Regions from separate parts of the Aquibium oceanicum genome, predicted to be linked through region 2. Evidence: riboswitches for the same ligand, from Rfam matches in the RefSeq annotation. Region 2 holds a riboswitch; the other holds the start of a gene.
The links. A riboswitch is a leader RNA that binds a small molecule or an ion and turns the genes downstream of it on or off. The one in region 2 is predicted to bind S-adenosylmethionine.
Positions count from the first base shown of each region.

Region 1: linked by a shared signal. The riboswitch ahead of BSQ44_RS20205 (O-succinylhomoserine sulfhydrylase) and the one ahead of metX (homoserine O-acetyltransferase MetX) in region 2 are both predicted to bind S-adenosylmethionine.

Region 1 is NZ_CP018171.1:4,128,769-4,132,173, forward strand. Features, by position in the region: gene BSQ44_RS20195 (ion transporter) at 1-513, shown strand, start outside; gene BSQ44_RS20200 (2'-deoxycytidine 5'-triphosphate deaminase) at 519-1,604, opposite strand; SAM riboswitch at 1,707-1,784, shown strand; gene BSQ44_RS20205 (O-succinylhomoserine sulfhydrylase) at 1,832-3,022, shown strand; gene BSQ44_RS20210 (hypothetical protein) at 3,123-3,405, shown strand, end outside.
Region 2 is NZ_CP018171.1:4,754,072-4,757,476, forward strand. Features, by position in the region: gene hisC (histidinol-phosphate transaminase) at 1-1,042, opposite strand, end outside; SAM riboswitch at 1,141-1,218, shown strand; gene metX (homoserine O-acetyltransferase MetX) at 1,273-2,448, shown strand; gene metW (methionine biosynthesis protein MetW) at 2,445-3,059, shown strand; gene BSQ44_RS23215 (hypothetical protein) at 3,067-3,258, opposite strand; gene BSQ44_RS23220 (class I SAM-dependent methyltransferase) at 3,303-3,405, opposite strand, start outside.

The DNA.
Region 1 (3,405 bases), 630 kb from region 2:
GGCAACCTCTCGGTACTGCGCGCGCTGCGCATCCTGCGGGTGCTGCGACTCGTCTCGATGGTGCCGTCGCTGCGCCGCGTTGTCGGGGGCCTTGTTGCTGCCCTTCCGGGAATGGGCTCGATCATGCTCCTGCTCACGCTCGTCTTCTACGTCTTTTCGGTCATGGCCACGAAGCTCTTCGGCGCTGCCTTTCCCGAATGGTTCGGCACCATCGCCAGTTCGGCCTACTCGCTATTCCAGATCATGACGCTGGAAAGCTGGTCGATGGGTATCGTGCGTCCGGTCATGGAGGTATTCCCTCTGGCCTGGCTGTTCTTCATCCCCTTCATCGTGTGCACGACCTTCACCGTGCTCAACCTGTTCATTGGCATCATCGTGTCGGCCATGCAGGAGGAGCACGACGCAGAGGCCACCGCCGAACGCGCCGCCCTGCAGGGCGAACAGGAGATGATTCTCGCCGAGATCAGGGCGCTGCGGGAAGAACTGCGCGCGATGGCGAGCGAGCGGCGGTAGGGCCGTCAGCGAAAGTGTTTCGACAGCTTCAGGCCCTGCGCCTGGTAGTTGGAGCCGAGATCGGTCCCGTAGAGCGCCTTCGGCTTGGAGAGCATGTGCTCGTAGACAAGCCGGCCGACGATCTGGCCGTGCTCCAGAATGAAGGGCACCTCGTGGCTGCGCACCTCCAGCACGGCGCGGCTGCCGGTGCCTCCGGCGCCGGAATGCCCGAAGCCGGGATCGAAGAAGCCGGCATAGTGCACCCGGAACTCGCCCACCAGCGGATCGTAGGGCGTCATCTCGGCGGCGTATCCGGGCGGCACGTGAACGGCTTCGCGCGAGACGAGGATGTAGAATTCGTCCGGATCGAGGATCAGTTCGCGGCTGCCATGCGCGTGCAGCGGCTCCCAGAATTCGAGCACATCGTGGGCCGCGCGCCTGTCGACGTCGACCAGCGCCGTATGGTGCTTGCCACGATAGCCGATCGGCCCCTGCGCACTGCCTTCGAGGTCGATCGACAGCGCGATGCCCCCACCCGTCACGTTCGGCTGCTCCGACGCGACCAGCACGTCCGTGCGGTGCAGCGCTGCCAGTTCCGGCTCGGAGAGGATCGAATTGCCTTTTCGGAACCGGATCTGCGACAGCCGGGAGCCGGTGCGGGCGACGATCGGAAAGGTGCGAGGGCTCACCTCGAGATAGAGGCCGCCTTTGTACCCCGGAGCGATCTTGTCGAATTCCGGCCCGTGGTCGGTCATCACGCGGGTGAAGATGTCGAGCCGGCCCGTGGAGCTCTTCGGATTGGCCGAGGCCGCCACGCCGTCCGGTAGCGCCAGGCTTTCCAGCAAGGGCACGATGTAGACGCAGCCGGTCTCCAGCACCGCGCCCGCCCGAAGGTCGATCTCGTGCAGCTTCAGCCGGTCGAGCTTGTCGGCGACCTTCTTTTCCGGGCCGGGCAGGAAGCTCGCACGCACGCGGTAGGCCGTCTCCCCCAGCCTCAGGTCCAGGCTCGCCGGTTGGATCTGGTCGGCGTCAAGCGGGCGCGGCGTCGACAGGGCACCGGCCTCGAAAAGGGCCGCTATCTCGTGATCGGGAAGGATGCCTGTCGTACGCAAGTCTTCGCTCCGGTCGGCCCTGTCGCGGCCGCGTGGCGCATCGGGCGATTCGACGTTTCACACGCAGGCGATTGACGCAAGCCCGCCCCGGGTTTATGGGACCGTTTATCCCGTGGTGATTTGGCCGGTCGGCTTGCAGCCACGTTAAACAAGTCGCTAAAGGGCCGAACGCAAGACCGGCATGCGACTTTCGCGGCCGGTTTTTTTGTGCGTGAGGCATGACGACGATGAACGAGACGAAGCGAAACTGGAAACCGGCGACGGCGCTGGTGCACGGCGGCACGGCACGGTCGGCCTTCGGAGAGACGTCTGAAGCGCTCTACCTGACTCAGGGCTTCGTCTACGAGACCGCCGAGGCCGCGGAAGCCCGCTTCAAGGGCGAGGAACCCGGCTTCATCTATTCCCGCTATGCCAATCCGACCGTGGACATGTTCGAAAAGCGCATGTGCCTGCTGGAAGGCGCCGAGGATGCCCGCGCCACCGCGTCCGGCATGGCTGCGGTTTCCGCCGCCCTTCTGTGTTCGGTCAGGGCCGGCGATCACGTGATCGCCGCACGCGCGCTCTTCGGCTCCTGCCGCTGGGTCATCGAGACCCTGATGCCGCGTTACGGCATCGAGACGACGCTGGTCGACGGCACGAAGATGGCGGAATGGGAGGCTGCGCTGCGGCCGAACACGAAGCTCTTCTTCCTGGAAAGCCCGACCAACCCGACGCTGGAAGTGATCGACATCGCGGCCGTCGCAGCCATTGCCAACGGCATCGGCGCGCGGCTCGTGGTCGACAACGTCTTCGCCACGCCGCTGCAGCAGAAGCCGCTGGAACTCGGCGCGCACGTCGTCGTCTATTCCGCCACCAAGCACATCGACGGTCAGGGCCGCTGCCTCGGCGGCGTCGTCCTGTCGGACAAGAAATGGATCGACGAGAATCTGCACGACTACTTCCGCCACACCGGCCCGAGCCTGTCGCCGTTCAACGCCTGGACGCTGCTGAAGGGCCTGGAGACGCTGCCGCTGCGGGTTCGCCAGCAGACGGAGAGCGCGGCGCGGCTCGCCGGCCATCTCGCCTGCCACTCCGGCATCGCGAAGGTCATCTATCCCGGCCGGAACGACCATCCGCAGGCCGACATCATCGCCCGGCAGATGAAGGGCGGCTCGACGTTGATCTGCTTCGAGGTCAAGGGCGGCAAGCAGGGCGCCTTCCGCATGCAGAACGCGCTGGAGACCATCCGCATCTCCAACAACCTCGGCGACGCCAAGAGCCTGATCACGCACCCCGCGACCACCACCCACAAGAATCTGACCGACGAGACGCGCGCGCAACTCGGGATCAATCCCGGAACGGTGCGGCTTTCGGTGGGCCTCGAGGACGCGGACGACCTGATCGAGGACATCGACAGGGCGCTGGACCAGGCGGCGTAGGCGTAGTCGCCCCTCGTAGCGCGAGAATCGACCGGAGGATAACACGTCTTCCTTGCAGAAGGATCCTGGTCTATGTCTGCGACGATCAGGGAGTTCCGCCATGCGTCGTGTCCTGCCATACGTAGTAGTCCTCGCGGCGGTGACGCCCGTATCGGCGCAGACGGTGGACGAGGTGAGCGCCGACGGGATCGCGAGAAGCCTGTCTCGCTACATCGGCTCAAGGTCGTTCGAGACGGGCATATTCAAGGTCTCAGCCGAGGGGGACGCATACCGTATCGCCGTGAATCTGGATCGGTTCGCCGCGATGATCCCCCAAATCGACGCGTCGTCTTTCGATTTGGCGCCTTTCGAACTGCGCGTGAAGCCGCAGCCCGACGGGACCT
Region 2 (3,405 bases):
CGATCGTCATGCGCAGCGCGTTCGGGAAGCCGTAGCCTCCGACGCGGCGCAGGATGTAGCCGCGCTGCGTGAGATAGTCGTCGGCAGCCGCGGCGGAGTGCGCCTCGTCGGGGAAGTGGATGAGAACGAAGTTGCCGACGCTCGGGGTGACCCGGAGGCCGAGCTTGGTCAGTTCCTCCGTCAGCCAGACGAGCCATTTGTCGTTGTGGGCGACGGCCTCCTCGACATGGGCGCGGTCGCGGATCGCGGCGATGCCGGCCTCGATCGCGACGGCATTGACGTTGAAGGGACCGCGCACGCGGTTCAGCGCGTCGATGATGTGGGCCGGGGCGTACATCCAGCCGAGGCGGGCGCCGCCGAGGCCGTGGATCTTGGAGAAGGTGCGCGTCATGACGACGTTCTGGGAGGACGCGACGAGTTCCATGCCGGACTCGTAGTCATTGCGCCGCACGTACTCGGCATAGGCGGCGTCGAGCACCAGGAGGACGTGCTTCGGCAGGGCGGCGTGCAGACGGCGCACCTCCTCGAACGGGATGTAGGTGCCGGTCGGGTTGTTCGGGTTGGCGAGGAAGACGATCTTCGTCTTCTCCGTGACCGCTGCCAGGATGGCGTCGACGTCCGCCGTCTCGTCGGTCTCCTTGACGGCGACCGGAACCGCGCTCGCGGCTTGGGTATAGATGCGGTAGACGAGGAAGCCGTGCTCGGTGAAGATCGCCTCGTCGCCCGGCTGCAGGTAGGTGAGCGCCAGCAGGCCCAGCACCTCGTCCGAACCGTTGGAGCAGATGATGTTGGCCGGGTTCAGCCCGTGCACCTCGGCGATCGCTTCGCGCAGGCGCGTGGCCGAACCGTCGGGGTAGAATTCGAGCTTGCCGGCGACGTCGCGCACCGCGTCAACCGCCTTCGGCGAGGCACCGAGCGGGCTCTCGTTGGACGAGAGCTTGTAGACCGTCTTCACGCCGGCCGGCGCCGCGCTCTTGCCGGGCACGTAGGCCGCGATGTCCATGACGCCGGGTTTCGGCTCGGGGCGCTGTAGCTCGGTCATGATGGCGGTCCTGTCGGATGGAGCTGGCTGTGCCGGAAGGCGGCTTCCTCTAGCAAAGCTTTGAAGTTGACGCAAAGGGACGGCGGGGATATTAAGCGGGCGAACGTCGTGGTGATTTGGCCGGTCGGCTTGCAGCCACGTTAAACAACTCGCTAAAGGGCCGATTGCGGATCGTAACCGGCTTGCCTTAGCGCAATGCCGGTTTTTTTTGGTCGGCAGAAGGAAGCACCATGGCCGCCCCGCGCGTCCGCACCTCGAACAACGAAGCCAACGAGCCGACGAGCCTCGTCGTTCGCTTCGGACCCGACCACCCGCTCCGGCTCGATTCCGGCAAGACGCTGTCGCCGTTCCAGATCGCCTACCAGACCTACGGCACGCTGAACGAGGCGCGGTCCAACGCCGTGCTGATCTGCCATGCGCTGACGGGGGACCAGCACGTCGCCAACCCGAATCCGGTGACGGGCAAGCCCGGCTGGTGGGAAGTGCTGATCGGCCCCGGTAAGATCATCGACACCGACCGCTTCTTCGTCATCTGTTCCAACGTCATCGGCGGCTGTCTCGGTTCGACCGGACCGGCCTCGATCAATCCGCATACCGGGAAGCCCTGGGGGCTGGACCTGCCGGTGGTGACCATCCGCGACATGGTGCGCGCCCAGGTCATGCTGGTCGACCATCTGGGCATCGACAGGCTGTTTTCGGTGATCGGCGGCTCGATGGGCGGCATGCAGGTGCTGGAATGGGCGGCGAGCTATCCCGAGCGCGTTCTGACGGCGCTGCCGATCGCCACCGGCGCGCGGCATTCCTCGCAGAACATCGCCTTCCACGAGGTCGGACGGCAGGCCGTGATGGCCGACCCGGACTGGTGCGGCGGGCGCTATATCGAGGCCGGCAAGCGGCCCGAGAAGGGGCTGGCGGTGGCACGCATGGCCGCGCACATCACCTACCTCTCCGAGGCGGCGCTGCACCGCAAGTTCGGCCGCAACCTGCAGGACCGGGAGGCGCTGACCTTCGGCTTCGACGCCGATTTCCAGATCGAGAGCTACTTGCGCCACCAGGGCATGAGCTTCGTCGACCGCTTCGACGCGAACTCCTACCTCTACATGACCCGCGCGATGGACTATTTCGACCTCGCCGCCGACCATGGCGGACGACTGGCGGACGCATTCACGGGCACGAAGACGCGTTTCTGCCTGGTCTCCTTCACCAGCGACTGGCTGTTCCCGACCGAGGAAAGCCGCACCATCGTGCATGCACTCAACGCCGCCGGCGCCTCCGTCTCCTTCGTCGAGATCGAGACCGATCGCGGCCACGACGCCTTCCTGCTGGACGAGCCGGAAATGTTTGCCGCCGTCAGCGGCTTCCTGCGTTCCGCCGCCCGCGCGCGCGGACTGGAGGAACTCGCATGACCGGCCGCAACGGACCCCGCATCGACCTCAAAGTCATCGCAGACTTCATCAAGCCGCGCGCGCGTGTTCTCGACGTCGGCTGCGGCGACGGGGAACTGCTGGAGTATCTGGAACTCGACAAGCAGGTGGACGGGCGCGGCGTGGAAATCTCCCAGCGCGGTGTCAACGAGAGCGTCGCCCGCGGGCTCTCGGTGATCCAGGGCGACGCCGACACCGACCTCGTCTTCTATCCGGACAAGGGCTTCGACTACGTGATCCTGTCGCAGACGCTGCAGGCGACGCGCAATCCGAAGGAGGTACTGACGGATCTCCTGCGCATCGGCGAACGGGCGATTGTCTCCTTCCCCAATTTCGGCTTCTGGCAGGTGCGTCTCTCGCTGCTGTTTCGCGGCCGCATGCCGGTGACACGGGAACTTTCCTACAGCTGGTACAACACCCCCAACATCCACTTCTGCACCATCCGCGACTTCATCAACCTGTGCGACGAGATCGGCGCGACGGTGGAGAGCGCGATGGCGCTGGATCGGGACGGACACCCGATCGGGGTGTCGATGCCGTGGTGGTTCTGGAATTTCTTCGGCCAGCAGGCCGTGTTCGTGCTGAAGCGCTGAATGGCGCTCAGGCGGCGACGGGGTCGCGATCGGCGAGCTCCTTCGCCACCTCGTCGAAGCACTCCCGCAGAAGGTCGAGGTCGACCGGCCCGATCTCGCAGAGCCTCACGTCCATGTCGTCCAGCGACACGCCGCGCGCATGAAGCTCGCGCACGATGGTGAGGAGTGTCGTCTTCTGATCAAAGCGCCAGAAAACCATCGCCGATTCCCCCGGAAGCCCGAAGGAATGATCCGGAAACATGGTTAACGCTGCGTTAAGTCTCCCTCGCGCGCCGCGCTTGCGCCTTGGGGTGCGAGTACGGGCACGAAGACGCGGCGCGAGGCACGCTGCGCGACCGGCAGGCCC